Nonomuraea sp. NBC_00507: one gene and its partner. The protein of the gene in region 1 interacts with the protein of each later gene in a pairwise test. Links are inferred from orthologs where the notes say so. Each region holds a gene or a part of one and is shown on either strand. Other genes may lie near its edges. The genes, in order: OHA25_RS46735 and OHA25_RS20845.

Region 1 (15,042 bases):
ATCGGCGTACCCACGATCTTCAACTTCCTCGGCCCGCTCACCAATCCGGCCCGCCCGGCGGCCCAGGCCATCGGCGTCTTCGACGCCAGGATGCTGCCCGTGCTCGCGGGCGTCTTCGCCGAGCGCGGGGTGTCCGCCCTGGTGTTCCGCGGTGACGACGGCCTGGACGAGCTGACCATTTCCAGCACCTCGACGGTGTGGGTGGTCAAGGACGGCACCGCCACGCAGACGACGTTCGACCCCGCGGCCCTCGGCATCCCGCGCGCCGACGCGGGCGCCCTGCGCGGCGGCGATGTGGCGTTCAACTCCCAGGCCGTGCACGACCTGCTGCGCGGCAAGACCGGGCCGGTGCGCGACGCGGTGCTGCTCAACGCAGCCGCCGCGCTGGTGGCCTACGACGGCCCCGGCGACGATCTCGACTCCGCCATGACCGAGGGCTATGCCCGCGCGGCGCAGGCCGTGGACTCCGGCGCCGCCGCGGCCCTCCTGGACCGGTGGGTGGAGGTCAGCCGCTCCTTGCGTCCCGCCTGACGGCGGGGCTCCCGGGCACGGAGCTGCCGGGTCCTCAAGGCATCGCCTGAGGCGGTGCCAGTGCCGACCGGCTACGACAGGCTGATCGTGGGGCCCGCCTTGAGCGAGCTCCACTTCAGCCATTGCCGCCAGTTCTCCTGCCAGTGCCCCCACCCGTTCGTGGGCTCCAGCTTCCGCGGCGACCCGGTAATGATGATCGGGTCGCCGATGAGGGTGTTCTTGATGAACCACTTGGCGTTGTCCGGGCTGATGTTCACGCATCCATGGCTGACGTTCGAGTTGCCCTGCGAGCCGACCGACCAGGGCGCGCTGTGCACGTACTCGCCGCTGTTGGAGATGCGCACGGTGTTGTAGACCGTCAGCCGGTAGTAGCCGGCCTGGCCGGGCCCGATCCCGGGGGAGGTCATGACGGTGACGGGCTCGCGCGACATCGCCAGGTGGATGCCCGAGGTCGTGTAGTACTTCCACTGCCCGCCCTGGCCGGCGCTCATCGGCATGGTGCGGACCTTCTTGCCGTCGCGGCGGACCGTGAGCACGTGCTCATCGGTGCTCCCCTTGGTGATCTGCGATCGGCCGATCTTGAAGTTGAGCGTGACGTCGCGCTTGCCGTACATGGCCGGTCCCCCGCGCACCCCCGCCAGCCGCGCCTCCACCCGCACTCGGGTACGGGCGGGCCAGTACTTCTGTGGCCGGAAGTCGACGTGCTGGTCGTCGAACCAGTGCCAGGCGCCCTCCACCGGCTTGGAGCTGCGGACGGTGAGGTTGCGCTCGATGGACACCCGGTCGGTGACCGGCTTGTCGAAGGCGATCATGATGGGCATGCCGACGCCGACCGTCAGCCCGGTGTCGTCCTTGTTCGGGGTGATCGTCTCGATGTCGAACGTCTCTTTGCCCTTGACCGTTGTGAACGTGCTGCTGGTCGTGGTCTGCTTGCCCGCGGCGTCCTCGGTGACGGCGGTGACCGTGTAGGCGGTGCCGGGGCGGGCGGTGCCGATGCTGCGCCAGCGAGTGCCGTCACCGCTCAGCATCCCCTTGAGGGCGGACTTGCCACCGTCCACCCGTACGCTCCTGAGCTTGCCGCTGTTGGCCGCCACGACCACAGGCTGGTCGGTGGACACGTCCTTGGTCTTGTCCTGAGGAGAGAACGACACCGCGGGACCCCGCGCGCCGCCGACCATGGCGATGGGCGCCGGGTCGTTCGCCGAGCACGCGGTCACCAGCACCAAAACCAGAAGACCGGCGGATCCATACGTTACGCGCTCCACGGTGACTCCCTCGCCCAAGATCGAACCGCTTCTGCCTCCTTTATTACCCTGAGTGCTCGAATCACCACATCCGGCCACTGGTAAAGAACCTGAAAAAGCGGGCGTCCTCCCCCAAGGAAGGACACCCGCTCCGGTTTCGCTCAGCTTTCGCTCAGTGCGAGAAGTTGCCCCGGTAGTACTGGAACACGAACCCGATCATGGCCATGAGGATCAGGAAGACCCCGATCAGGAACATCCAGAAGCCGAACACGAACCCGGCGAAGGCGAAGGCCGCCGCCAGGCACACGAATAGCGGCCACCAGCTGCTCGGGCTGAAGAACCCGATCTCACCGGCTCCCTCGCTGATGTCGGCCTGCTTGTTGTCCTCCGGCTGCGGGCCGATGCGCCGCGCGGTGAACATCAGGTAGTAGCCCACCATGAACGCGAACCCGACCGAGATGGCCATGGCCGTGGTGCCGACCGGCTCACCCTGGCCGGTGGCGGCCTTGGTCCAGAACCAGTAGGCGACGTCGACGCCGGCGAAGAACAGGCCGCACGCGAGGAAAAGCCACCCTTGAATCCTCATCAGGCCTCCACCTCCTGGACGGGCTTGGCGGACACGTGCGGATAGTGCAGGTCGAACGCAGGGCGCTCGGACCGGATGCGCGGCAGCGAGGTGAAGTTGTGCCGCGGCGGCGGGCAGGAGGTCGCCCACTCGAGCGAGCCGCCGTAACCCCACGGGTCGTCGACCGTGACCTTGGGCGCGCTGCGCCACGTCTTCCAGACGTTGTAGAAGAACGGCAGCGTGGACAGGCCCAGGACGAATGCGCCCACCGACGACAGCATGTTGAGGTCGGTGAAGCCGTCGGCCGCACTGTAGTCGGCGTAGCGGCGCGGGAAGCCCGCCATGCCGAGCCAGTGCTGCACCAGGAACGTGGTGTGGAAGCCGATGAACAGCAGCCAGAAGTGAACCTTGCCCAGCTTGTCGTCGAGCATCCTGCCGGTGAACTTGGGCCACCAGAAGTAGAACCCGGCGAACATGGCGAACACGACGGTGCCGAAGACCACGTAGTGGAAGTGGGCGACGACGAAGTAGGTGTCGCTGATGTGGAAGTCGAGCGGCGGCGAGGCCAGGATGACACCCGTCAGACCGCCCAGGAGGAAGGTGATGAGGAAGCCGACGGCGAACAACATCGGCGACTCGAAGCTCAGATGCCCTCGCCACATGGTGCCGACCCAGTTGAAGAACTTCACACCTGTCGGTATCGCGATGAGGAACGTCATGAACGAGAAGAACGGCAACAACACCTGCCCGGTCGGGAACATGTGGTGCGCCCAGACCGTGATGGACAGACCGGCGATCGAGATCGTCGCGACCACGAGGCTGATGTAGCCGAAGATCGGCTTGCGGCTGAAGACCGGCAGCACCTCGGTCACGATGCCGAAGAACGGCAGCGCGATGATGTAGACCTCGGGATGGCCGAAGAACCAGAACAGGTGCTGCCAGAGCAGCGCGCCGCCGTTCTCCGGGTCGAAGATGTGGGTGCCGAGCTTGCGGTCGGCCTCCAAGGCCAGCAGCGCGGCGGCCAGCACCGGGAAGGCCATCAGCACGAGCATGCTGGTGAGCAGGATGTTCCAGGTGAAGATCGGCATGCGGAACATGGTCATGCCGGGGGCGCGCATGCAGATGATCGTGGTGATGAAGTTCACCGAGCCGAGGATCGTACCCAGACCGGACAGGGCCAGACCCATGATCCACAGGTCGCCGCCGATGCCGGGCGAGTTGATCGCGTTCGACAGCGGCGTGTAGGCGAACCAGCCGAACGACGCGGCGCCGCCCGGGGTGAAGAAGCCGGACACGGCGATGATGCTGCCGAACAGGTAGAGCCAGTAGCTCACCATGTTGAGGCGCGGGAACGCCACGTCGGGGGCGCCGATCTGCAGCGGCATCAGCTCATTGGCGAAGCCGGCGAACAGCGGCGTCGCGAACATCAGCAGCATGATCGTGCCGTGCATGGTGAACAGCTGGTTGAACTGCTCGTTGCTGGTGAACTGCAGCCCCGGCTGCGCCAGCTCCGCCCGCATGATCAGCGCCATGACGCCGCCGATCAGGAAGAAGATGAACGACGTGATCAGGTAAAGGTGCCCGATGATCTTGTGGTCGGTGGAGGACAGCCACTTGGCGATCACCTGGCCCTTGGTGGTGGGCCGCCCGACCGGCGCGCGAAGTGGTTCTTGAATGGCGGTCACTGGGCACTCCCAGCCTGTGTAGCGATGTACTGGTTCCACTCGGTGTCGTTGACGAGCTTCACCGAGAAGAGCATCTTGCTGTGGTCGACACCGCACAGCTCGGCGCAGCGGCCCGCGTAGACACCCGGCTTGTCAAGTGTCTTGATCTCGAACTTGCGGCCCGGGTTGCCCTCCGGGATGCCGGGGATCACGTCACGCTTGAACAGGAACGCCGGCACCCAGAACGAGTGGATGACGTCGTCCGTCGACAGGTCGAACTCGACCGTCTTGTTCACGGGCAGGACAAGCTGGGGGCCCTGCCTGTAGTCGTTCACCGGCAGGCCGGCGACGGGCTGCAGCGTCTTGCCGCCGACATTCGTGGTGAAGCGCCAGCTCCACTGGAAGGCCTCGACCTTGACCCGCACATCCGGGTTGTTCGACATGCGGGTCAGGTATTCGCTGTCGCGGGCGGTGAAAAAGAAGAACACCGACACCATGACCAGCGGAATCAAGGTGTAAAGCATCTCGATCGGCAGGTTGTAGCGGACCTGCGGCGGGAGATCGGCCTTCGCCTTGCGCTTGCGGTGGAAAATGGCCGCCCACACGATCAGGACGATCACGACGGCGCCCGTGGCGAGTGCGGCGATCCAGGCCCCGTTCCACAGAGTCTGGATCGGGCCACCCTGCTCGGTGATGTGTTCGGGAAGAAGGCCGCGAGACCAGTCGGCCTCGGGGACGTCATTAGCACACGCCGTAGCAGTGGCCAGCAGCAACGCCAAAGCGGCGGCGCGTGGCACCCTGCGCCGGGCCAACGAACGCCGCGTCGTACGGCGAGTCGGACTCACGGATCGCCTACCCCACAGATGAAGCCCAAGAGTCTTCCCTTGGGCGCTCGTATTACTGTTCTGATCAATGCACAACTGACAAGCAGACACATTAGCGTGCAGGTGCCTTGCCCCACCGCGCGACCCCTCGATGGCCCCGCAAGTGGGACGATGAGTCTCGTGGCGTATTTCGACGCGGCTTCGAGCGAGCCGCTCCACCCGCAGGCGCGTGAGGCGCTGCTGGCGGCGATCGACGTCGGCTGGGCCGATCCCGCGAGACTCTATGGCCAGGCCCGCCGTGCGCATCTGCTGCTGGAGCAGGCCCGCACGGAGGTGGCCGAGGCGCTCGGCGCGCGCCCGGACGAGGTGTCGTTCACCTCTTCCGGCACGCAGGCCGTGCATCTCGGCGTGCTCGGCACCCTACACGGCAGGCGCAGGGCCGGGCGCCATCTGGTGACGAGCGCGGTCGAGCACTCCAGCGTGCTGCACGCCGGCGGCGTGCACGAACGCGACGGGGGCACGGTGGAGACGGTGGGAGTGGATCTGACCGGCCGGGTGGACCTCGACGCGTTCGCCGAGGCCGTGGCGCGGCCCGGCACCGCGCTGGCCTGCCTGCAGACGGCCAACCACGAGGTCGGCACCCTGCAGCCGGTGGCGGAGGCGGCCGCGGCGTGCCGGGCGCACGGCGTTCCGCTCCTGGTGGACGCGGCGCAGACGGCCGGCCGGATGCCGATGCCGCCCGGCTGGGCGGTGCTCACCGCCAGCGCACACAAGTGGGGTGGCCCGGCCGGGGTGGGCGTGCTGGTGGTGCGCAAGGGCACCCGGTTCCGCTCGTTCCTGCCGGAGGACGAGCGGGAGCGGCGGCGGGTGCCGGGCTTCGAGAACGTGCCCGGCATCGTGGCCGCGGCGGCCGCCCTGCGCGCGATGAGCGCGGAGGCCGCGCAGGAGCAGGCGCGGATCTCCGAACTCGTCGGAAAGATCAGGGAGACGGTGCCGAAGATCGTCCCGGACGTGGAGGTGATCGGCGACCCCGAGGAGCGGGCGCCGCACATCGTGACCTTCTCGTGCCTCTATGTCGACGGCGAGGCCCTGCTCACCGAGCTGGACAAGGCGGGATTCGCCGTATCGTCCGGAAGTTCGTGCACCGCTAGTACGCTTCGTCCATCGCACGTTCTTGAAGCGATGGGCGTGCTGACGCATGGGAATGTCCGGGTGTCGCTGCCCAGGGGCGTCTCCGCGGCGGAGGTCGACAGGTTCCTCGCCGTGCTGCCCGAGATGGTGCGCCGCATCCGCCAGGACGCAGGAGTCGCATGACCGAGGTTACTCAGCCGGCTTTGACGATCGACGCACTCGGGAAGAAGTGCCCGATCCCGATCATCATGCTCGCCGAGCAGATCAACTACGTCCCGCTGAACGCCGTGGTGGCCGTGCTGGCCGACGATCCGGCGGCCTATACGGACGTGCCGGCGTGGTGCAGGTTGAAGTCGCATCGCCATGTCGGCTCGTACGAGCTGCCGGAGGGCGGCTGGGCCATCCACGTCAGACGCAACTACTGAGGCCCCGCCCCGGCACGTAGGCCGAGGACGGGGCGGTCTGAAGCGCGCCTCTTGGCGCCGACTCAGGCGTGGTGGCAGCTCGGAGTCGGCTCAGGGGTGGTAGCAGCGCACGTGCTCGGCGATCTCCGCGGCCGCCTCGGCGCCATACGCGGCGGTGAACCGCTCGAGGAAGCCCTGCTGCCCGAGCTCGTATTCCTGCCCGCCGACCCGCTCCAGCACGTGCGTGGCGGTGAGGTTGCCGATCTGCCCGCACCGCTCCAGCGGCAGCGCCCAGGCCAGCCCGGACATGAACCCGGCCCGGAAGGCGTCACCGACGCCCGTGGGGTCGGCCTTGCCCAGCTCGGGAGCGGGCGCGACCTGGATGGACGGCTCGCCCTTGCGGTCGATGACGGCGCCCTTGGGCCCCAGCGTGGTGACCCGCACGCCGACCCGGCCCAGGATCTCCTCATCCGACCAGCCGGTCTTCTGCTCGATGAGCCCCTTCTCGTAGTCGTTGGAGAAGAGATAGGCGGCGCCGTCGACGAGCTGGCGGATCTGCTCGTCCTCCATGCGGGCCAGCTGCTGGGAGATGTCGGCGGCGAAGGGGATGCCGCGCTGACGGCACTCGTCGGTGTGCCGCAACATCGCGTCGGGGTCGTTGGGGCTGATGAGCACCAGGTCGAGGCCGCCGACGCGGTCGACGACGGGCTGCAGCTCGATGAGCCGGGCCTCGGCCATGGCGCCGGTGTAGAACGAGGCGATCTGGTTGTGGTGCTCGTCAGTGGTGCACAGGAAACGCGCGGTGTGCTGGGTCTCGGAGATGTGCACGGAGCCGCAGTCCACGCCGTGGCGCTCCAGCCAGGACCGGTAGTCGGCGAAGTCGTTGCCGACGGCTCCCACGAGAATCGGCTTCAGGCCGAGGCAGCCCATGCCGAATGCGATGTTCGCGGCGCACCCGCCGCGACGAATCTGCAGATCGTCGACCAGGAACGAGAGTGACACCCGGTCGAGCTGCTCGGCGATGAGCTGATCGCCGAAGCTTCCTGGGAAGGTCATCAGGTGGTCTGTCGCGATGGAGCCGGTGACGGCGATGCGCACGGGATTCTTCTTCCTCGTTGTCAGCAGGCCAATGAGCCCCACGAGAATACGCGAAGGTCCCGCGCGCACAAAGGCGAACGGGACCTCGCGGCCGACCTTCGACCAGTGGCCGACGACTAGTTGAACGAGTCGCCACAGGCGCAGGAGCCGGTGGCGTTCGGGTTGTCGATGGTGAAGCCCTGCTTCTCGATGGTGTCGACGAAGTCGATGCTGGCGCCCATCAGGTAAGGAGCGCTCATCCGGTCGGTGACCACGCTGACGCCGCCGAAGTCCGTCACCACGTCGCCGTCCATCGAACGATCGTCGAAGAAGAGCTGGTAGCGCAGGCCGGAGCAACCACCCGGCTGCACGGCGACCCGCAGCTGCAGACCCTCTTCACCCTGCTGCTCCAGCAGGCTCTTGACCTTGGCGGCGGCCGCGTCAGTCAGGATCAGACCCTGCGTCGTGGTCTCGCTGCTCTCAACCGTCATCTGCTGACTCCCTAACCCGGCTGTCTGTTTTCGACGTCCTACCAATGACGCTACCAACACCTGGACGATGCCACACATTCCCGGGCCGCCCGCCGACCGTCCAGCCCCGGAATAACCATGGATGCCCGTGTGTCATCATGAGTATCGTCACTTCGACGATAAGGGGGTATGGCCATGGCCACCCAGACTGGGCTGCCGCTCTTCGTTCTCGGCCGGAACGCCGATCCGCACAGCGAGAAGGGGGTCGACTGCCCCGGCGAGCTGCCACCCGCTTCCGACCCCGGCCTGGTGGAACGTGCCCGCAAGGCCAAGGAGGCGCTCGGCGAACGCCTGTTCGTGCTCGGCCACCACTACCAGCGCGACGAGGTCATCCAGTTCGCCGATGTGACGGGCGACTCGTTCAAGCTCGCCCAGCAGGCCGCGGCACGGCCGGAGGCGGAGTACATCGTCTTCTGCGGCGTGCACTTCATGGCCGAGTCGGCCGACATCCTCACCGGCGATGACCAAAAGGTAATACTTCCGGATATGGCGGCCGGGTGCTCGATGGCCGACATGGCCACGTTCGACCAGGTCGAGGAGTGCTGGGAAGCCCTGGAGGACGCCGGCCTGGCCGATCAGGTGATCCCGGTCACATACATGAACTCCAGCGCCGACATCAAGGCCTTCTGCGGCCGCAACGGCGGCGCCGTCTGCACCTCCTCCAACGCCCGCCGGGCCCTGGATTGGGCGTTCGAGCAGGGCCAGAAGGTGCTGTTCCTGCCCGACCAGCACCTGGGCCGCAACACGGCGGTGCTGGACATGGGCATGTCCCTGGACGACTGCGTGGTGTGGAACCCCCACCGCCCGAACGGCGGCCTCACCCAGGAGCAGCTGGAGCGGGCCAGGATGATCCTGTGGCGCGGCCACTGCTCGGTGCACGGCCGCTTCACGGCCGACTCGGTGGACGACGTACGCGCCCGCATCCCCGGCGTGAACGTCCTCGTGCACCCGGAGTGCCGCCACGAGGTCGTGCTCAAGGCCGATTACGTGGGCTCGACGGAATACATCATCAAGAAGCTGGAGGCGGCCCCCGCCGGCTCGAGCTGGGCGATCGGCACCGAACTCAACCTGGTCAAGCGCCTGGCCCAGATGTTCCCCGACAAGAACGTCTCGTTCCTGGACCGGACGGTCTGCTACTGCTCCACGATGAACAGGATCGACCTCCCCCATTTGGTGTGGGCCCTGGAATCGCTGGTTCTGGGTGAGGTCGTGAACCAGATCACGGTGGACGAGGACACGACGCACTGGGCCAGGGTCGCCCTGGACCGCATGCTCGCCCTCCCATAGGCCGATTTATCCCCATATCCCCCGCCCAACCGCATGGACCTCCGCAGGGGACGCGCTACGCGCGACTGGGCTCCGGGCTCCTCTCACGGGGGAGCCCGGCTCCCCCGCCGAGACGTCGACTCCAGGAGATCCGATACGGCGCGGCGACGGACGCCCCTGTGTTTGAGAGCCACTGAAATTCCAGCCACCGGCCGCACGGCCGAGATCATGATCGCCGAAGCCCGCAAGGCGTTCTGGGTGATGGTCGGGTTCCTGGCTGTCATCTGGGTCGTGCAGATCGTCAGCTGGGCATCGGGCTATGCGCTGAGCTATGAGTTCGGCGTACAGGCATGGAACCCCGCGAGCCTGCCCGACATCGTGGCCAGCGGCCTCGGCGCCTGGTTCACTTCTCAGCCGATGAGCGTCGGCGCGGGCGCGAGCGGCGTCGTCTTCGGGTACTTCGGCTACGTACTGGTGCGCGGCGCGTTCGACCGGCATCTCATCGACATCGTGGTCGGCGTGGTCATGGCGCTGTGCTTCGCCTATCAGTTCGCCGGATTGCTGCCCCAGGAGGGCATCGGCTGGCAGGCTCACTTGTTCGGCTTCCTCGGGGGTCTGCTGGGCGGCTGGTTGTTCCGCGACCGCGGCCGCCCCCGGCCCGCAACGGCGTCCCCTGACCCGAACTCTCGGGCCACGCTACTGAAGGAATTGGACGATCTCGGGCTCTGACGGCGCGCGGGACACTAGCTGGTGAAGGCCCTACAGGTTCCCAAACAGCGAGAACATGACGTAGCCAACCGAGCCGACAAGCAGGCACACCGCACCGAGGGCCGCGCCCGCCGCAACTGCGAAGATTCGCACGTCACGAGGTCGCCCTGCCGAGACCGCTCGCCCCACAGCCATGCCAGCGGCAGGAAGAGCCACGGCCGCGATGCCGCCTCCCTTGATCAGCTCCGTGGTTAGCCACTCCAACTTCCAGAGGCTTCACGCCAACAGCCCGTAGCCGGTGAGGACCGCCACACATACGACGCTGAAGCCGAAAGCGGCAAACAGACGGGTGCCCTGATCAGGGAAGGACGTCTTGGCGCAGATGATCGCATGTCATCGCAACTGCTGTCCTGAGGCTAGATAGTGCGTGGTCAGGTGTTGGCGGCCAGGAATGGCAGCACTTGGGGAAGCACGTCCCCGGACTTGTCCCAGCCCTCCTTGTGATCGGCATCGGGCAAGGAGAAGAAGGCCGCAACACCGGTGCGGTCGGCGAAGGTGCGCATCGGGTCGTGCCAGGGATCCGCCGTGCCCGCATACAGCATCATGGGCACGCCGGAGGCGGCGAGCTCGGCGTGCAGGCCAGCCTCGCGGGAGAACGCCTCGTAGTTGGCGCGGAAGGCGCCGAGGTCGCCGGAGCCGATCAGAGCGGCCTGGTAAGGGTCGGTGGCGGCGCCCTGCTTGATCAGGGTATAGGGGTCGGTGTCGGCGGGCAGGGCCAATTGCCGCAGTGTGGGCTCGATGGCCGAGCGGAAGCCGCCGATGGGGTCCCAGGCGCCGGCCACCAGGCAAGTCAGGCGGTCCGGGGCGAGCGCCGCGACCGCGTAACCGGTCATTGCGCCCAGGGAGTAGCCCCAGAACGCGGCACGGTCGGCGCCCACGTCGTCGAGCACGGCCGTCACGTACGCGACACGCCGTTCCAGCGCGTACGCCTCGACCTCGCGCGGCGCGTCGCCGGCGCCCAGTCCCGGAGGGTCGATGGCGATCACCGTGTAGGCGGGCGTCAGGGACGACGTGTAACCGCTATGGGTCCAATGTGCCCCGTCCTGAAACATCCCGGGGTGGAGCACCAGCGGCGGGCCGTCCCCCGAAACCTCGTAGGAGATCTTGAAACCGTTGCTGCGTGCGATGGGCACACATCCTCCAAAGGGCTTGTACGCAGGAACGTTACGACTTGTAACGGGACCCATCGTGGAGCATGATCGGACGGACCGGAAGGAGGCACTTTCTTGTCGCAACGGAACACCGGGGTAACGGACCAGCTCGCGGCCGGGAGCGAGGCGGGCGGTCCCGACGACGAATGTCCCTTGCCCGAGGTGCTGGCCTTGATCGGCGGCAAGTGGAGTGCCCAGGTGCTGGTGGAACTGGGCGACGGCCCGCGCAGGTTCACCCAGCTGGAGCGGGCCATCCCGGGGATCAGCCGCCGCATGCTGACGGTGAGCCTGCGCGACCTGGAACGCAACGGGCTCGTCACGCGCACCGTCTATCCGGACGCGCCGCCACGCGTCGAGTACGCCACCACGCCGTTGATCGAGGACATCCGCGAGCCGTTGGAGGCGCTCACGGCCTGGGCCCGCCGTGCCGCGCCGGTCATCACGGCGGCCCGCCGGGAGTACGACAACCGTCAGTGAGCGGGCCGCACGCCCATCACAGCCGGTCTGTCAGGAACGCGCTCACCGCCGTACGGAAGCCGTCCGGGTCATCGGCCCAGGGCACGTGGCCGGCCTGTGGAAGGACCACACGGGACACGCGGGCCAGCGCCCGCCGTGGTGCACTCGCTCCATCGATCCACTCTCCAGCGTCTGGACTGGTGTCTTCGGCAGTATGTCGGCTCACGATCCCGCAGAATGTCAGTCCAATGGCTCAACTATGTCGGTTTGGAAAGCCGTGAAATGTCGGTGCTCCCTCCGTAGAATGTCGGTTCTACAGATGGGGGAGCTCGTGGAGCTGGTGCCGAGACACATCGTCGATCATGCGGTCGAGTTCCTGGCGGCCTTCAGAGTGGTGATCATCAACGGGCCTCGCCAGTCCGGGAAGACCACACTCCTGCGGCAACTTGAGGCCTGTCGTGGCGGCACGTACCTGACATTGGACGATGGCACGCTACGCGCCGCCGCGCATGCCGATCCGGAGGTGTTCGTAGCCGACGGGCCCAAGCCGATGATGATCGATGAGATCCAACGTGGCGGTGACGACCTTGTGCTCGCGATCAAATCGGCCGTGGACCGCTCGGCGGAACGCGGGCAGTTCGTGCTCGCAGGCTCGACCAGGTTTCTTGCGACTCCGTCGCTGAGCGAATCTCTGGCCGGACGTGCGAGCATCATTGAAGTCTGGCCCTTCGCGCAACAGGAGCTCTCGGGCGGCGGCACATCCTTTCTCGAGAGAGCATTCCAGGAGCCGGAGTCCTTCAGGACGACGACACCGAGTTCGTGCGACAGGGAGGACTACTTCGATCTCATCGCCCGGGGCTTCTACCCCGAAGTCATGGCGATGCGGTCGGAGCTCGCCCGCGGCGAGTGGTACAGGGCCTACGTGCAGTCCATCATCGACACCGACATTCGAGAGATGGCGAAGATCGATGAGCCCAGCAACCTCCGGCAACTTTTGAGACTTGTCGCCGCCTCCACCGCTCAGGAGCTCAACGTCGTCAAGACCGCCGGCGATCTCGGGCTCCACCGCACCACGGTCAGTCGCTACCTCGGCCTGCTGGAAACCGTTTTCCTCGTGCAGTCGCTGCCTGCCTGGTCGCGCAATCTCAACGCCAGGGCCGTACGGCGTCCCAAGGTGCACATCACCGACACCGGGCTGGCCGCGCACTTGCTGTCGGTGGACGCTGAAGGGTTGTCAGCACGCGTGGCGCCCGCCCGTGGGGCGCTCGTGGAGACCTTCATCGCCAATGAGCTGGCCAAGCAAGCGACATGGGCGCCGTACCGGATGAATCTTTTTCACTGGCGTATCAGTCAGGGTGCCGAGGTCGACCTAGTGATCGAGCGGACCAACGGCCGGGTGGTCGGCGTGGAGGCCAAATCCACCGATGCCGTGGACCTCAAGGACTTCAAGGGCTTGACGACCCTCAGGGACGCTCTCGGCGATCAATTCGTCCACGGATTCGTGCTCTACACCGGGAAGCGCTCACTCGCCTTCGGCGACCGGCTGACCGCGCTGCCGATCAGCGCCCTGTGGGACCGCTAGGAGGGACGCGCGGGCTCGATCGCGGCGGCGGTACTTGCCGGGCTGCCGTTCCCCGCAGCGGAGTTCGACTCGCTGATCTGGGAGCTGGAGGAGCGGCTGGCGCGCGAGCGCAGCGAGGAGTTCAGCGAGCGGTTCCCGCTCTGGGACCTGCTGTGGGGCCGCTACTACCTGGAGTTCCTCGTCTTCGATCTCATGCCGAGCCTGGACGAGACCGGCCTCCTGGCCGGATTGGAGCACAAGCCATGATGCGAAACGCCCTGTACATCGGGCGCGAATGGAACGTCGAGCATGACCGGCGGGCGCAGGTGAGCGACGCCGAGCTCAGGTACGCCGTGCTGGGAGAGGGCGAGCCCGTGCTGAGCATCGAGGGCGGCGCCCAGCACGCCCGCGAACTGCTCGATCACCTGGGCATCGAGAAGGCGCACATCATGGCCTTCTCCTTCGGCGGGGTGATCGCCTTCCAGTTCCTGCTGTCCTACCCCGAGCGGGCGCACAGCGCGATCCTGCTGGAGCCGTACCTGCCGCGCGAGGAGCCGGACACGATCACCGCCAACGTCGACGCCTTCATGAACGCGATGAAGCTGTACGAGACGGGCGACAAGCTGGGCGCGGCCCAGCTGTACATGGAGGCGGTGTGCGGGCCGAGCTTCCTGCCCGCCGTCGAGATGACGGGGCCGCTCGACGTGTGGGACCGCGTCGAGCAGTGCGTCGACACGACCTTCGCCGACTTCCCGGCGATCTCGCAGTGGGGCTTCAAGCCGTCAGACGCAGCGGTTCCTCATGAACTGGCTGCCGCAGGCCGAGCGGGCCGGCATCCCCAACGCCACGCACGGGATGTAGAGCATGAACCCGGTGGCCGTGGGCGAGGCCGCCCACGCGTTCCTCAAGCGCCACCCCATGTGAGGTGGCACACCCACCCGTGCCCCGTCCGGCGTCCCGCCGGGCGGGGTTCGGCGCCTCCTAGGCGAAGTCGTAGCCGACTTCGACGGTGACCGTGAGGGTCTGGCGGCCGGGGCTGATCGAGGCGCTGGTGTCGGCTGCCGCCGCGGCCAGGGTCATCAGCGGCTGGGGGCCGCCCTTGACGTCCTCGCTCACCGAGACGACCCGGCCCAGCGGGCGGCCGGCCAGCTCGGCGTATTGCGCGGCCTTGGCGGCGGCGTCGCGGAACGCTCTGGTCCTGGCCTCCCGCAGCACGTCGGCGGGGCTCGACAGCTCGAAGGCCACGCCGTTGAGCCTGGCCTCCTCGCCGACCCCGGCCACCGTGTCGATGACGCGATCGGCCCGGGTCAGGTCGCGCACCACGACCTCCACGCCTTGAGCCGCGCGGTAGGCGGCCACCTTCGGGTAGGTCTCGTATTCCGGTCCCAGCGACAGCTCGACCGTCCGTACGTCCTCCGCGGCGATCCCCGCCTGGCGCAGCGCGTCCGCGAGGCGGGCGGCGGCGGCGCGGACGGCGGTGAAGGAATCCGCGGCCGACGCCCTGCGCACCTCGACGCCCGCGTGCAGGCGCAGGATGTCGGGCGCGGCCAGCACGCTGCCCTCGCCGATGACGGTGATGTCCACGCCAACCCCCTTGGATGGGTTCCGCCCTTGATCCTAGGACGCCTGCCCGGCGAGCCGAAGCTCATGCGGTGGTGCGCGTGAAGCGGAAGCCCATCGTGTCGAACTCGGCCTTGGCGGGGGCGGTCGCCAGCACCCGGCTGACCTGCCCGGACAGGTCGATCACCACGGCCTCGTACCCGGCCCCCTTTGTGCGCCACACCGCCAGGTGGTCGTCGTCCCACCAGCCGATGAGGCGGCTGCTGGCGAACGGGATGATGACCGGCTGCGGGTCGTCGCCGGAGGTGGA
Region 2 (15,057 bases), 5.5 Mb from region 1 along the record:
TGGGGCACTTCACCGCGCGTGAGCTGGACTGCTCGGGCCGCGGCCCGTGCAACTGGAACGGCGTCTACGTCTCAGACGACGGCTCGCTGACCAAGCCGGACGCCTGGATCTTCGGATACGGGCCGGATGAGCTGGCCGCGGGCGACCGGGTGGCGGCGCTCGACGCCGGGCACGACGTCAAGGTCTTCCGTCCGGGTCACTACGACCTGCCCGGCGTGCTGCTGCTGGCGGGCTTCTCGCTGGCGACCCTGCTCCTGCCGGTGTACCTGTTCCGGCGCGCGCTCTGGAAGCGCCCGCCCAAGTGGACGCCGGAGCGGCCGATGTGGAAAGGCCATCGACTCTAGTCAGGCGGAGCGGCTGACCTCGGGCCGGTAACCGAACTCGACCTGGGCGGCCGCAGCCTCGGAGCGCTCGCGGAGCCAGACCGTGGCATCGGCGGCGGGCATGGGCTTGCAGAAAAGCCAGCCCTGCCCCACGTCGCAGCCCATCTCGGCCAGCCGCACGGCCACCTCGTCCGACTCGACGCCCTCGGCCACCGAACGCAGCCCGAGCGAGCGCACCAGGTCCACGATCGAGCGCACGATCCGCTCGTCGTCCTCGGAGCCGGCCATCCTGCGCACGAACGAGGCGTCGATCTTCACCTCGGACACCGCCAGCCGCTGCAGCCTGATCAGCGAGGAGTAACCGGTGCCGAAGTCGTCCAGGGCCAGCGGCACGCCCAGCGTGGCCAGCGCCTTGATGGTCTCCTGCGTATAGGCCTGGTCGCCGGTCAGAATGCGCTCGGTCACCTCCAGCTGGATGGCCGACGGCGGCAGCCCGTACTTGGCCAGCCCCACCTCCAGTTGCTCGGGCAGGGCCGAGTCGAGCAGGTCGCGGGCGGAGATGTTGACCGAGATCTGCACCCTGAGCCCGGTGTGCCACCAGAAAGCGGCCTGCTCGAGAGCCTCTTCGATCACGTACGCGGTCAGCTGCCGCATCAGGTAGGACTGCTCGGCCAAAGGAACGTATTCGGAGGGCGCGATCGCCCCGTGCACCGGGTGCCGCCAGCGCAGCAGGGCCTCCACCCCGTGGACGGCGCCGCTGCCGAGGCTCACCTTGGGCTGGTAGTGCAGCCGGAGCTCCCGATTGTCGATGGCGCGGCGAAGATCACCGAGTAAGGTGAGCCGCTCGGGCGAGTTGCGGTCCTTGTCCGGCTGGTAGAGCTCGACGCCGGTGCGTCCCTCCTTGGCCAGGTACATCGCCACGTCGGCCCGCTGCAGCAGCAGCTCGAAATCGGGCGCGTGATCGGGATAGAGCGCGATCCCGACCGAGGCGTCCACATCGAAGGTCATGCCCTCCAGCCGCACCGGCTCGGTCAGCGCCGCGCGCAACCTGGCCGCCACCTCCCTGGCCGCGTGGGCGTCCCTGATCGAGGGCAGCAGCACGGCGAACTCGTCGCCGCCCAGCCGGGCCACGACGTCCTTGGGGCGTACGGAATGGGTGAGCCGGTGCGCGACCATCTGCAGCAGCCGGTCGCCCACCGGGTGGCCCATCGTGTCGTTGACCTCCTTGAACCGGTCGAGGTCGAGCAGGAACAGACCGACCCGCTCGTCCTGACGGGCCTCGGCGAGCGCCTCCTCGGTGCTCACGATGAGCATCTTGCGATTGGGCAGGCCGGTCAGCTCGTCGTGCAGGGCCTGGTGGTCGCGGCGCATGGACAGCGTGGCGGTGAAGTAGACGGCGGCCAGGGGGGCGACGAAGAGCGGCACGAGGCCGGGCGAATGGTTCATGACCACGACGACCAGGGGCGCCAGGCCGAGCAGCGCGGCGTAGACGAGGCTCTGCGGCCCCACGGTGACCTTCAGCACCCGCACGATCGAGCGCCGTTCGTGCAGCGCGACCGCCCCGCTGACCAGCGTCGCCCTGGAGGCGAAATAGGCCACCCCGGCCAGCGCGATCGCCGGCAGGTGGCCGCCGCTCGGCTCCCACGGCGCGGCCGGGCTCGGCGCGATCCCGAACGCCCCCAGCACCACGGCCGCCGCGGTGAGCGCCAATGTCGACTGAGCGATGTTGAACATGACCCGATGCCACGACTTGCGGGTCACCACCCCGTTGATGGCGACGGCGACAGCCTGCATCAACACCGCGACCGGCAGGCCGAAGTGCAGCAGCACGGCGAAGGTGAACATGGTGGACGGGTAAGTGCCGCCCACCAGGCTGGCGGACGACACCATCACGGGCCTGAGCTCGCCCAGGATCACGAGCACCGCCAGCACCCAGAACAGTGCCGTGCGGGCCAGCTCCACGAGCGCCACCCAGTCCAGCCTGATCATCGCCACGACGAGGGCGGTGAAGCCGACCACGGTGACGCCTGCGAGGAACGCCCAGAGCGGCGTGCCGACGCGTGGTCCGGTGTCGCGAGTGTCGGTTGGGTCAGTCATCGGTAACAGAACCCCCATTAGGTCACTATGGGAGGGTACGACCTTCACCCCACTTCGCGAAACCAAGCGCGTACGGTCCGTAATTCTCCTTTCCGACATATACCCAAAAACCACCCTGCGTAGCAAACGCGAAGCCATGCGTATGTACGCCCGCGCCACAACACCCTGACTCCGGGTCCCACACCTCGCGACCGCGGCGGCCGACCCCAGCCGGGCCTACCGCCGCTAAGCCTCCTCAGGCTTGACCACCCGGCCGCCCCAGCCGGGCCTGTCGCCGTTAAGCCTCTTCGGGCTTGACCGCCACCTGCGCCGCCGCCTCCGGCCCGTCCTTCAGCAGGACCTCGAACCCGGCCCCGTCGAGGATCGGCACCCCCAGGCTCACCGCCTTGTCGTACTTCGACCCCGCGTTCTCCCCCGCCACCAGGAACGACGTCTTCTTCGACACCGACGAGGCGACCTTCCCGCCCCGGCCCGCCAGCGCTTCGGAAGCCGAGTCCCGGGTGTAACCCTCCAGGGTCCCCGTGACGACGAACGTCAGCCCGCCGAGGGTCTGCGGCCCCTTCTCCGGCGCCGGCTCGTCCTCCATCCGCACTCCGGCCGCCCGCCACCGTTCGATGATCTCCCGATGCCAGTCGACCGCGAACCATTCCTTGATCGTCGTGGCCATCCGCGGCCCGACGTCTTCGACCGCCGCCAGCTCCTCCTCCGAGGCGTTCATGACGGCCTCGATCGACCGCATGGCGTCGGCGAGCTTGCGCGCGGTGGGCGGCCCGACGTGCCGGATGGACAAGGCGACCAGCACCCGCCACAGCGGCACCTGCTTGGCCTCCTCCAGCTCCGACAGGATCAGCCGAGCGTTCTGGCTGGGCTCGCCGTTGATGTTGGAGAAGAACGAGACGATCTTCTGCTCACCCGTCTTGGGGTCGATCTTGGGCAGGCCGGTGTCCTGGTCGCGGACGACCGACTTGATCGGGATGAGCTGCTCGATCTTCAGGTCGAACAGGTCGGCTTCGGTGCGCACCACGGGCTCCTGCGGCGGCAGCGGCTGCGTGAGGGCGGTCGCCGCGACGTAGCCGAGCCCGTCGATGTCGAGCGCGTAGCGCCCCGCCGCGAAGTAGATGCGCTCGCGGATCTGCCCAGGGCAGCTGCGGGCGTTGGGGCAGCGCAGGTCGGCGTCGCCCTCCTTCTCGTATGCCAGCTGCGTCCCGCACTCCGGGCAGTGCGTCGGCATGACGAACTCGCGCTCGGACCCGTCACGCAGCGCCGCGACCGGACCGACGATCTCGGGGATGACGTCGCCCGCCTTGCGGAGCACCACGGTGTCGCCGATGAGCACGCCCTTCTTGACCACGATGGCCGCGTTGTGCAACGTGGCCCGCTCGACGGTCGAGCCGGACACGACGACCGGCTCCATCACCGCGTACGGCGTGACCCGCCCGGTCCTGCCCACCCCCACCTGGATGTCGAGCAGCTTGGTGTTGACCTCCTCCGGCGGGTATTTGTAGGCGATCGCCCACCGCGGCGCCCGCGAGGTAGATCCCAGCTCGCGCTGCGTGCGGAAGGAGTCGATCTTGACCACGACCCCGTCGATCTCGTATGCGGGATCGTGGCGGTGCTCGCGGTAGTGCTCGATGTAGCCGTTGACCCCGTCGAAGTCCGGCACCACCTTGTAGAGATCGCTCACCGGCAGCCCGAACTCGCGCAGCCGGTCGTAGACGTCCGACTGCGCCCGCGGCTCCTTCGCGCCCTCCCAGACGCCGATGCCGTGCACCAGCATCCGCAGCGGCCGCTGGGCCGTGATGCGCGGGTCCTTCTGCCGCAGCGTGCCCGCCGCCGAGTTGCGCGGGTTGGCGAACGGCGCCTTGCCCTGCTCCACGAGCTGCTCGTTGAGCTTTTTGAAGTCCTCGACCGGGATGTAGACCTCGCCGCGCACCTCGACCAGGCTCGGCACGTCGTCACCCTTGAGCCGGTGCGGGATCCCCTTGATCGTGCGGACGTTGGCCGTGACGTCGTCGCCGGTGCGCCCGTCGCCCCGGGTGGCGGCGCGCTCCAGCCTGCCGTCCCGGTAGACCAGCGCGATCGCCAGTCCGTCGATCTTCAGCTCGCACAGGTAAGGCCCGGGGTCGCCTTCGGCCAGCCGCTCGGCGCGCGTCGCCCATCCCGCCATGTCCTCGGCGTTGAAGGCGTTGTCCAGGCTCTCCATCCTGGCCAGGTGCTCGACCTTGGCGAAGTCGCCCGCGACCGGCGCGCCGACCTTCTGCGTCGGCGAGTCCGGCGTCTGCAGCGACGGATGGGCCTCCTCCAGCGCGAGCAGCTCCTTGAACCACTCGTCGAACTGGGCGTCGCTGACCGTGGGCTGGTCGAGCACGTAGTAACGCCAGCGGGCGTCCTCGACCAGCTCGCTCAGCTCGGCATGCCGCTTGAGCGCGGCCACAGGCACGCCCCCGACGCTCGACTCGCTGGTCACGGCACCCTCTCCTCTCGTCCGACGGCTTGAGCAAACGCTACCGCCGAGCACCGACAACGCGAATGGCCCGGGCATCCAAGAGGGCCCAGCGCGTATCCGCGCTCAGCCCTCTTGCCTGCCACCCGTAGGATCCTCCTTGAGCACCTGGGCGGCCTTCCTGCACGCCGCCAGCGCCGCCTTGGCGTAGGCGGGGGACGCCCCGGCCAGCCCGCACGCCGGGGTCAGCACGACCTGCCCGGCCAGCTTGTCCGGCGGGAACCCGAGCCGCCGCCACAGCTCCACCGCCGGCTTGGCGATCACTCCCACATCCGGCAGCCGCACGTCCCTGCCCGGCACGACGCCGAGCAACAACATCGCCCCGGCCTCGACGAGCTCCCCCAGCGTCTCCTGGTCCCGCCGCCGCAGCAGCGAGGCGTCCACGGAAACCCCGCGAACCCCGCCCCGCCGCAGCATGTCGAACGGCACGGAGCGGGCACAGCAGTGCACGACCGGATCGTCGAACAGCCGCAGCGACTCTTCGACCCGCCATTCCTCCACGGCGGCGAGCCGGCCGAACCCGGAGGCGGTCGGCACGGTCCCGGCCAGCACCCCAGGCAGCCCCGGCTCGTCGAGCTGCAGCACGATCTCCGTCACCCCGGGCAGCCGCCGCCGCACCTCGGCGCAGTGGTCCGCGACTCCCTGGGCGAGCGAGGCGGTCAGGTCGCGTACGGCCCCGGCGTCGGAGAGCACCTTGTCCCCGTGCCTGAGCTCGATCGTCCCGGCCAGCGTCCACGGCCCGCAGACCTGGAGCTTCAACGGCCCGGCGTAGTCGTGCCCGATCTCCTCCAGCGCGTCCAGGTCCCGCCGCAGATGATCGACGGCCCGCTGATGATCACGCCCGGGCCGGTCGGTCAGCCGCCACCCGGACGGCTGCACCTCGACGGGCAGTTCGATCAGCAGCGCGGCCGTCCTGCCGACCATGTCGGCGCCGACACCCCTGGCCGGCAGCTCGGGCAGGTACGGCAGCCCCGGCACCTCACCGAACACGACCCGGACCGCTTCAAGATGATCATCTCCAGGATGCGAGCCGACCCCGGTGGCTTCCCACGTAGACATGGGTACAAGCGTAGGCTCTGGCGAATGGAGCTCACCAAGTACGGTCACGCGTGCGTACGCCTGGAAAAGGACGGCAAGGTCCTCGTCATCGACCCGGGGGCGTTCACCGAGGACCCGGTGCTCGACGGCGCCGACGCGGTCCTGATCACCCACCAGCACTTCGACCACGTCGATCCTGGCAAGCTCGCGACCGTCCCGCCGGGCGTGGAGATCTGGACGTGCGAGGGCGTCGCCGGCGAATTGTCCGACGTGCCGGTCAAGGTGAACGTGGTCCGGCACGGCGACGGCTTCGAGGCGGCCGGTTTCGGGGTGAAGGTGTTCGGCGAGTGGCATGCAAAGAATCACCCCGATTGGCCGATCGTCCAAAATGTCGGCTTCCTGGTGGACGACGAGGTCTTCTACCCAGGTGACGCGCTCACCGTCCCCGAGGCGGAGGTGCCCACGCTGCTGGTGCCCACCAACGCGCCGTGGCTGAAGATGGCGGAGATGGTGGAGTATCTGCGGACGGTACGCCCCGCGCGGGCGTACTCCACCCACGACGGCCTGCTCAACGACAACGGCCTCGGCCTCGTGGACAACTGGCTGAGGGTGGAATCCGACAAGCTCGGCGCCGACATCCGCCGTCTCCAGATCGGCGAGTCGGTCACCCTGGGCTGACGTCAGGTCAGGCCGGCGTCCACCGTTCGGCCGGCGGCGTCACGACCTCGGACGCGACGAGCGCTACGAGGCCGGGACGACGCCCTCGGACGCGAGCGCTACGAGGCGCCCGCGATGGTGGCGGACCCCACGACGGTGTCCCCGCGGTAGAGGACGGCCGCCTGGCCCGCCGCGACGCCCGTGGCCGGGCGGTCGAGCTCGATGCGCAACCCGCCGTCGATCTCCTCGAAGCGGCACCCGTAGACCTCACCGTGTGCCCGCAGTTGCACGGCGAGCTCGCCGGAGACCTCGGACGGCCCGTTCCAGACCGGCGGGCCGCAGGTGATCGACGTGACCTCCAGCGCCGAACGCGGCCCGACCGTGACCGTGTTGGACACCGGCTCGATCGACAGCACATAGCGCGGCCTGCCGTCCGTGGCCGGGCGGTCGATGTGCAGGCCCTTGCGCTGGCCGATCGTGTAGCCGTGCGCGCCCTGGTGGCTGCCGACCACCGCGCCGCTCTCGTCCACGATGGGCCCTTCCGCCGACCCGAGCCGCTTGGACAGGAAGCCCCGTGTGTCGCCGTCGGCGATGAAGCAGATGTCGTGGCTGTCGGGCTTGTCGGCGACGGTCAGGCCACGCCTGGCGGCCTCCGCGCGCACCTCCGCCTTGGTCGAGTCACCCAGCGGGAAGATCGCGTGGCCGAGCTGCTCGCGGGTGAGCACGCCCAGCACGTAGGACTGGTCCTTGCCCTCGTCAGCGCTCCTGGACAGGACCCCGTCGATCAGCCTGGCGTGATGACCGGTGGCGACCGCGTCGAAGCCCAGGGCCAGCGCCCGGTCGAGCACGGCCGCGAACTTGATCTTCTCGTTGCAGCGCAGGCACGGGTTGGGCGTGCGGCCCGCCGCGTATTCGGCCACGAAATCCTCGACCACGTCACGCTGGAAACGCTCGGCCATATCCCAGATGTAGAACGGGATGCCGATCACGTCGGCGGCGCGGCGCGCGTCCCGCGAGTCCTCGATCGTGCAGCACCCCCGGGCGCCCGTGCGGTGAGATTGGGGGTTGGCGGACAGGGCAAGGTGGACACCAGTGACATCGTGGCCCGCCTCGGCGATCCGAGCGGCGGCCACGGCGGAGTCGACGCCGCCCGACATGGCGGCAAGCACACGCAATCCCATGACCTTTCCAGCCTACTGTCCGGCGGGGAGTGCGCGACCATGACGGGGATCTGGGAGTATTCAGCCCATGCGACTGTTCGGGCGCAAGGACGCAGACGACGAGGACGACGAGCCGCGCGGAGACGGGATCGCCGAGTTCTGGACGTGGTGGCAGGAGACCAGGCCGCGGCTCGACTCGCTCGTGGCCGCGGGCGACACCGGAGGGCTGGAGGACCTGCTCGCCTCCGCCGTCGCCGCGCTGCATCCCGACCTGGTCTGGGAGGTGGCGCCCGGCAGGAACGCCATGCACACCCTGGTGGTGACCTCGGCGGGCGACGCCGAGCTGCGCCCACTCGCACACCGCTGGGCCAAGGGCGCGCCGGAGGCCGACCTGCTCTGGGAGTTCCACCCATCGCGGCAGGCCAATCCACAGGCGCTGGAGCTCACCCTGGACGTGGGCGGCTTCGAGTTCGCGCTCGACAAGCTGATGCTGGGCCTGCGGGCGCCACGGGACACACCGCGGGTCGACGTGGCCGCCTACCATCCGATCTTCGGCGAGCTCGACGAGGACACCAGGATGGAGACCGCGCTGCTGGCCCTGGACTGGCTGCTCGGCGAGGACGACGTGGCCAGGTGGGTGGGCGAGATCACGGCCGTCACGTTCGAGCCGATCGACGCGGTGCCCGCCGTGCATCTGCCCGCCGTGGTCGCCGACGTGGCCTCCGGTTTCGACGAGGAGCAGTGGGTGCTGCTCGAAGGGCAGACGGCGGGCGGCGCGCCACTCGTCGCCACGGCCCGCTATCCGCTGCGCCCGGTCGACTATCCGCTGTTCGACCAGCACATCGCGATCACGCTGCCGTACGCGCACCGCGACGAGGCCGGCCTGCCGATCGGCGCGTCGCTGACCGCGCTGCGCGACTTCGAGGAGCGGCTGGCCGCCCGCATGCTCAAACTGCGTGACGACGCGGTGCTCGCCGCGCACCTGAGCACCGAAGGGCTGCGCACCATCCACGTCTACGCCGACCCGACCGGCGAGGCCGCCATCCACGCCAAGGAGCTCATCGTGGGCTGGGAGGAGGGCGAGCCCCGGGTGGACGTCGGCACCGACGCCGGATGGACCGCGGTGGCCCCCTTCCTCAGCTGAGGCCGGCGCGGCGGGCGCGTTCTACGACGGCCGGGAGCACCTCGATCAGCCGGTCGACGTCCTCGCGGGTCGAGGTGTGGCCCAGGGTGAACCTGAGCGAGCCCCGAGCCGCGGCCGCGTCGGCTCCCATGGCCAGCAGCACGTGTGACGGCTGCGCCACGCCCGCCGAGCAGGCCGAGCCCGTCGAACACTCCACGCCCTTGGCGTCCAGCAGCATGAGCAGCGCGTCACCCTCGCAGCCGGGGAAGGAGAAGTGGGCGTTGCCGGGCAGCCGGTTGTCCGGATCCCCGTTGAGCAGCACGTCGGGCACGGCCTGGCGGACGCGTTCGATGAGCTCGTCGCGCAGCGCCGTCAGACGGCTGCTCAGGGCCTCCTGATGCTTGACGGCGGTGCTGACGGCGGCCGCGAGCCCGGCGATGGCGGGGGCGTCGAGCGTGCCGGAGCGCACGTCGCGCTCCTGGCCACCGCCATGCTGCACGGACACCGGGGTCAGCCCTCTGGCCAGCAACAACGCGCCGACCCCCATCGGGCCGCCGACCTTGTGGCCGGTCAGCGTGAGGGCGTCGGCCCCTGACTCGGCGAACGAGACCGGCAGCTGCCCGATCGCCTGGACCGCGTCGGTGTGGAACGGGATGCCGTGGTCGCGGGCGATGGCGGCCAGCACGCGCACCGGCTGGACGGTGCCGACCTCGTTGTTGGCCCACATGATGCTGATCATCGCCACGCCGCCGGGGTCGCGCTCGATCGCTTCCCGAAGCGTGTCGGGGTGCACCCGGCCGTAGGCGTCGACGTCCAGCAGCTCGACCTCCGCGCCCTGGCTGCCGGACAGCCAATGGGCCGGGTCGAGCGCGGCATGGTGCTCCACGGAGCTGAGCAGCACCCGCCGCCGCGGCTGCCGCGCCCAGTAGAGCCCCTTGATCGCGAGGTTGTCCGCTTCAGTGCCGCCCGAGGTGAACACGACCTCGCTGGGCCGAGCTCCGAGCGCGTCGGCGATCGTCTCCCGCGACTCCTCGACCACCCTGCGCACCTGACGGCCCGCCGCATGCAGCGAGGAAGGATTTCCCACCCGTTTGAGTTGCTCCGTCATGGCCTCGATCGCCTCGGGCAGCATGGGCGTGGTCGCTGCATGATCAAGATAGGCCGACGGTCTGGTCACGTGCTCAGGGTATCTCGTTTGCGACTGTACCGTCCGGACGGTACAGTAAAGACATGAGACGAGACGAGCTTTTGGACGCGGCGGAGGAGCTCCTCTGCGACCAGGGCTCGGCCGCGCTCACGCTCGCGGCCGTCGCCGAGCGAGCAGGTGTGAGCAAGGGCGGCCTCCTCTATCACTACGGCTCCAAAGAAGCCTTGATCAAGGCCATGGTGGAGCGGTTGATCGAGGACTTCGACGAACTCATGGCCGCTCAGCCGGATGAGACCTACACCGAGCGCTACGTGGGCGCGACGCTGGCCGCCGTGCGATCGGGCCGGCTGCGACGATGGGCGGTCGTCACGGGGGCGTCGGGCAACCTCTTCCTGCTCGCGCCGCTCCGTGACGCGATGGCCCGATGGCATCGCGAGGGGTTGAGCGAGGAGCCGGATCCGCAGGCATCGCAGATCGTACGGCTCGCGTGTGAGGGGCTCTGGGACGTGGCCAGCCACGACCCGGAGCTGAACACCGAGGACGATCTGCAGGCCCTCGAGGGCCGCCTGCGAGCCCTGCTGAAAACTCCGCCCAAAGCGCCCTGACCCGGCCCGTCCCAACGACCCGCACCTAGCGCCGCCGAGGGACTTCGGCCGACCCCGCCGAGGGTCCGGCGTCCGCGAGGACCCGACGCCTATCGCCACGCCCCCGATCCGTCCGCCAACCCGGCGCCGGGCCGGCGAGACGGCGTGCGGCGGAGGCCGGCGCGGACCAGCACGGCGCCTGGCTACACGACGCCCCACCCGCACGACGCTGCAACCGAGCGGCGTGCCACATGCGTCACCCCACGCCACTGATATCCAAAATGATTAACGATCTTGTGAGGTGTTGCCGAATGACCCGCAACCTGAGGAGCGCCCGCTACGGGGCGGTCCTCACCTTCGTCCTTAGCGGCCTGATGGTGGGCACGATGACCGTGCGTATCCCGGCGCTGACCGACAAACTCGGCCTGTCCGAGTCCACGGTCGGCGCCATCCTGCTGGTCTGGGGTCTGGGCGCCCTGGTGACCATGCAGTCCATGCGCAGGATCATGACCCGCGCGGGCAGCAGGGGGGTCCTGCGGGTCGGCGGCCCACTCACCGCGCTCAGCCTCGTGGCCGTGGCCTTCGCCCCGGATCTCCCGTGGCTCATGGCCGCCGTGGCGCTGTTCGGCCTGGGGTTCGGCATGGTCGACATCGCCATGAACGCCCAGGGGTCCACCGTCGAGCAGGCGTACGGCCGTCCGCTGATGAACGGCATGCACGCGGGCTGGTGCGTCGGCGCGATCGCGGCAGGCGCCCTCGGCAGCCTGTCGATCGCCCTGGGACTGTCGTTCACCGCCAACGTGGCGCTGATCGGCCTGGCCGCGCTACCGGTCATGATCGTGCTCGGTCGCACGTACCTGCCCGAGGCACCGGCCGCCAAGGCCGCCGCGAGCGGCCGCCGCCGCATGCCGCCGATCGTCTACCTGCTCGGCGCCATCATGTTCTTCGCGTTCATGGTGGAGGGCACGGTCGCCGACTGGAACGGCCTCTACATGCGCAACGAGCTCGGCGCCCCCGAGGCGCTGGCGGCGCTCGGCTACCCGGTCTTCGAGGCGGGCATGCTGATCGCGAGGCTCACCGGTGACCGGCTGCGGACCAGGTTCGGCGTGCGCGGCATGCTGACCGTCTCCGGGGTTGCCACGGCCGGGTTCTTCGCGGTGGTGCTGCTGGCTCCCGCGGCGCTGGTGGCGGTGTTCGCGATGTTCTTCGTGGGCCTCGGCGTGGCGACGATCTCGCCGCTCACGCTGTCGCTCGCCGGGACCGCCACCGACACCCCGGGGCCGGCGATCGCCCAGGCGGGCGCGATGGGGTACACGGGCCTGCTGCTCGGCCCCGTGGTGATCGGCTTCCTGTCGGACACCACCAGCCTGCGTACCGCACTCGGCATCGGCGTCGTCCTGGGCCTGCTGATCGCCCTGGCCGCCCGCCTCCTCCCCCGTACCGAACCGGCCACCGTCAACCGGCTCCCGCTCCCGGACCGGCAACCGGCCGAGATCGCCGCCTGACGACCCGATCTGGGAGTTTCCTGTGGATCGCCGTCGCCGCCCCGCGCTCACCCGCCGGGCGGCGCGGCGAGGCGCTATCTTGGCTCGATCATGGAGGAGTGGCTGGATCCAACTGGGATCTCAACGCAGCGCCTGCACGTGAGGGCGACCACGCGTGCCGACCAGCCCGCGTTGGAACGTACATGGCTGGGCCCGGACATCCGCCGCTGTCTGGGCGGTCCGATCGCCCCCGAGATGCTGGAACGACCGCGCGTTTGCGCTCTACCACGGGAGATCGTCCGTCGTCTCGGTGAGTGTCTCCCGCAGTTCGTCCGCAAGGCCTGTGGCGTCCGCACCGAGACGGGTCAGTTCGGTACCGACTTCGACAGCGGAAATCCATCGGCGGCGACGAGAGACCGGGATGAGTGATGCGCTACAAGCGTAGCAACGCCTCCGTGGCCTCGATTGTGGAGTCCTCCCGCCCACGCCCTCGGCCACGCGGTCGAGCCGACGAATCGGCGAAACGGCTTTGAGCGGGGGTTTGGGGGGCTGAGCCCCCCAATGTCACAGTCTGAGCTCCCTTGCGCGAAGCGCTACCGCGCGAAGACCATGCTTATCCCCCCGCGCACCCTACTTGCGCTTCTTGACTTCCTCCGTGAGCTGGGGCACGACCTGGTGAAGGTCGCCCACCACTCCGTAGTCGGCCAGCTCGAAGATCGGCGCCTCAGGGTCCTTGTTGATGGCGACGATCGTCTTGGCGGTCTGCATGCCGGCCCGGTGCTGGATCGCCCCGGAAATGCCGGCCGCGATGTAGAGCTGCGGCGACACCGTCTTGCCCGTCTGGCCCACCTGGAACTGGTGCGGATACCAGCCCGCGTCCGTCGCGGCGCGCGAAGCGCCGACGGCCGCGCCGAGCGCGTCCGCGAGCTCCTCGATGATGGAGAAGTTTTCGGCCGAGCCGACGCCGCGGCCGCCGGAGACCACGATCGCGGCCTCGGTCAGCTCGGGGCGGGCGCCCTTCTCCTGCTTGACGCGCTCCACGATGCGGGCCGCCTTGGCCGCGTCGGACAGCGCCACCGAGATCTCCTCCTCCGCTCCGGCGCCCCCGGCGGGCGCGGGGGCCGTGGAGTTGGGGCGTACGGCGATGATCGGGGTGCCCTTGCGGACCTTCGACTGCACGTTGATGCCGCCGCCGAAGATCGACTGGTCGGCTACGAAGCCCTCGCCGAGGCCCACGGCGTCGGTGATGACGCCGGAGTCGGTCTTGACCGCGAGGCGGCCGGCGACCTCCTTGCCCTCGGGCGTGGCGGCGACCAGCACGGCCGACGGCGACTTGTCGGCCACCAGCTGGGCCAGTAGCTCGGCCTTGGGCGCGACGACGTGGTCGACGATGTCGCTCGCGGGAGCGACATAGATCTTCTCGGCGCCGTACTCGGCCAGCCTGGCCTTGGCGTCCGGCGTGATGCCGGGGCCGGCCCAGACGGCGGCCGGCGTGCCGAGGGAGCGGGCCAGCGTGAGCAGCTCCAGCGTGACCTTCTTGACCTCGCCGTCGACGTGCTCGACGAGAACGAGAATCTCCGACATTTCAGTAATCCCCCGTTCTCAGATGAACTTCTTCGACGCCAGGAAGTCGGCGGCTTTCTCGCCACCGTCGCCCTCGTCCTTGACGACCGTGCCGGCCGCGCGCGGCGGGGCCGCGGCGAAGTCGACGACCTCGGACCAGGCCGCGGCCAGGCCGACCTGGGCGGCGTCGATGGAGGCGTCGCCGATGGCGAGCGTCTCGACCGGCTTCTTCTTGGCCGCCATGATGCCCTTGAACGAGGGGTAACGGGGCTCGTTGATCTTCTCCACCACGGAGACGACGGCCGGCAGCGTGGCCGAGACCTTGTCGAAGCCGTAGTCGGTGAGGCGCTGGATGGTGATCGAGGAGCCCTCGATCTCGACCTTGTTGGCCAGCGTGAGCTGTGGCGCACCGAGGCGCTCGGCCAGCATGGCGGCCAGCACGCCGGTGCGTGCGTCGGTGGACTCCGAGCCCAGGACGACCAGGTCGAAGCCGATCTTCTTGAGCACCTGGGCCATCGCGTACGAGGTCGACAGCGCGTCCGAGCCGTGCAGAGCCTCGTCGCTCAGGTGCACGGCCTTGTCGGCGCCCATGGCCAGGGCCTTGCGGATGGTCTCGGTGGCCTTGCCTGGGCCCATGGTGAGCACGGTGACCTCGCCACCGTGGGCTTCCTTGAGCTTCAGCGCCTCCTCGACCGCGTACTCGTCAAGCTCGTTGACCACGCCGTCGGCGGCGTCGCGGTCGAGCGTCTTGTCATCGGACCGCAGCTTGCGCTCGGTCGCCGTGTCGGGGACCTGCTTCACGCAGACGACGATGTTCATGGCCGGTGGCCGACCTCCCGTTTCGCGTGCGCCACCGCGTCGCTGCGGTGGGCGCCGGATGCAATGCTGTCCAGACTGCCAGGTGTCCTCCGGGCTCCCGGCAGAGGGTGGCTTGTCGCGGTCATGTTACCCATGGGTAGCTTACGCGCAAACCGCCGCGGATGCGGACGACACGACAGCCACCATACCGAGCTTAATTCTGTTAACGCCCACCAGGCCCCGCGCCGCCACCGGACCGTCATGCCGACAGCAGGAACACGATCCCGACCACCAGCGCCGTGCCCGCGAACAGCGCCAGCGTGAACGTGCTGAACACCGCCGCCAGCCCGAAACACAGCCCGACGACCCCCGCCACGCTCACCATATCCGTGATCATGCGACTGCGCCGGTAAGGGCCGTGCGAGAACAGCGCCACCCCGGCATCCGCCACCACGGCCAGCGCGTACGCCGCCAGCAGGAAGAGCGCGACCTCCGACAGCGGCTCCCACGCCGCGGCCGCCAGTAACGACACGAACAGCCCCGAGCCGATCAGCCAGCGCCTGCGTACCTTCTCCCGATG

Evidence for each region.
Region 2: the proteins of OHA25_RS46735 (region 1) and OHA25_RS20845 interact in binary tests that used the Escherichia coli proteins (3 or more experiments, as listed by UniProt). The link is inferred for Nonomuraea sp. NBC_00507 from one-to-one orthologs.

The regions. Positions count from the first base shown.
Region 1 is NZ_CP107853.1:9,694,438-9,709,479, forward strand. Bases 4,816-7,761 are described here. They hold OHA25_RS46735 (sulfurtransferase TusA family protein), read left to right. Parts: upstream 4,816-6,138; coding sequence 6,139-6,384; downstream 6,385-7,761. Other genes in these bases: ctaC (aa3-type cytochrome oxidase subunit II), read right to left, coding at 4,816-4,849; OHA25_RS46730 (cysteine desulfurase family protein), read left to right, coding at 5,009-6,142; OHA25_RS46740 (carbohydrate kinase family protein), read right to left, coding at 6,475-7,461; erpA (iron-sulfur cluster insertion protein ErpA), read right to left, coding at 7,578-7,761. In the rest of the region: trpD (anthranilate phosphoribosyltransferase), read left to right, coding at 1-531; OHA25_RS46710 (L,D-transpeptidase), read right to left, coding at 603-1,796; OHA25_RS46715 (cytochrome c oxidase subunit 4), read right to left, coding at 1,948-2,361; ctaD (aa3-type cytochrome oxidase subunit I), read right to left, coding at 2,361-4,025; more of ctaC, read right to left, coding at 4,022-4,815; more of erpA, read right to left, coding at 7,762-7,931; quinolinate synthase NadA, read left to right, coding at 8,100-9,257; OHA25_RS46755 (rhomboid family intramembrane serine protease), read left to right, coding at 9,465-9,965; OHA25_RS46760 (alpha/beta fold hydrolase), read right to left, coding at 10,376-11,137; OHA25_RS46765 (winged helix-turn-helix transcriptional regulator), read left to right, coding at 11,231-11,632; OHA25_RS46770 (ATP-binding protein), read left to right, coding at 11,943-13,193; OHA25_RS46775 (alpha/beta fold hydrolase), read left to right, coding at 13,436-14,185; OHA25_RS46780 (SIMPL domain-containing protein), read right to left, coding at 14,154-14,756; OHA25_RS46785 (serine/threonine-protein kinase), read right to left, coding at 14,818-15,042. UniProt on the Escherichia coli protein: Sulfur carrier protein involved in sulfur trafficking in the cell. Part of a sulfur-relay system required for 2-thiolation during synthesis of 2-thiouridine of the modified wobble base 5-methylaminomethyl-2-thiouridine (mnm(5)s(2)U) in tRNA.
Region 2 is NZ_CP107853.1:4,185,695-4,200,751, reverse strand. The notes cover bases 7,997-10,957. They hold OHA25_RS20845 (cysteine desulfurase family protein), read right to left. Parts: upstream 10,079-10,957; coding sequence 8,915-10,078; downstream 7,997-8,914. Other genes in these bases: OHA25_RS20840 (TetR/AcrR family transcriptional regulator), read left to right, coding at 10,132-10,653; OHA25_RS20850 (DUF695 domain-containing protein), read left to right, coding at 7,997-8,922. In the rest of the region: OHA25_RS20880 (hypothetical protein), read left to right, coding at 1-344; OHA25_RS20875 (putative bifunctional diguanylate cyclase/phosphodiesterase), read right to left, coding at 345-2,420; NAD-dependent DNA ligase LigA, read right to left, coding at 2,698-4,887; OHA25_RS20865 (methionine synthase), read right to left, coding at 4,990-5,982; OHA25_RS20860 (MBL fold metallo-hydrolase), read left to right, coding at 6,007-6,639; tRNA 2-thiouridine(34) synthase MnmA, read right to left, coding at 6,738-7,799; more of OHA25_RS20850, read left to right, coding at 7,867-7,996; OHA25_RS20825 (electron transfer flavoprotein subunit alpha/FixB family protein), read right to left, coding at 12,747-13,700; OHA25_RS20820 (electron transfer flavoprotein subunit beta/FixA family protein), read right to left, coding at 13,719-14,498; OHA25_RS20815 (serine/threonine-protein kinase), read right to left, coding at 14,737-15,057. UniProt on the Escherichia coli protein: Master enzyme that delivers sulfur to a number of partners involved in Fe-S cluster assembly, tRNA modification or cofactor biosynthesis. Catalyzes the removal of elemental sulfur from cysteine to produce alanine.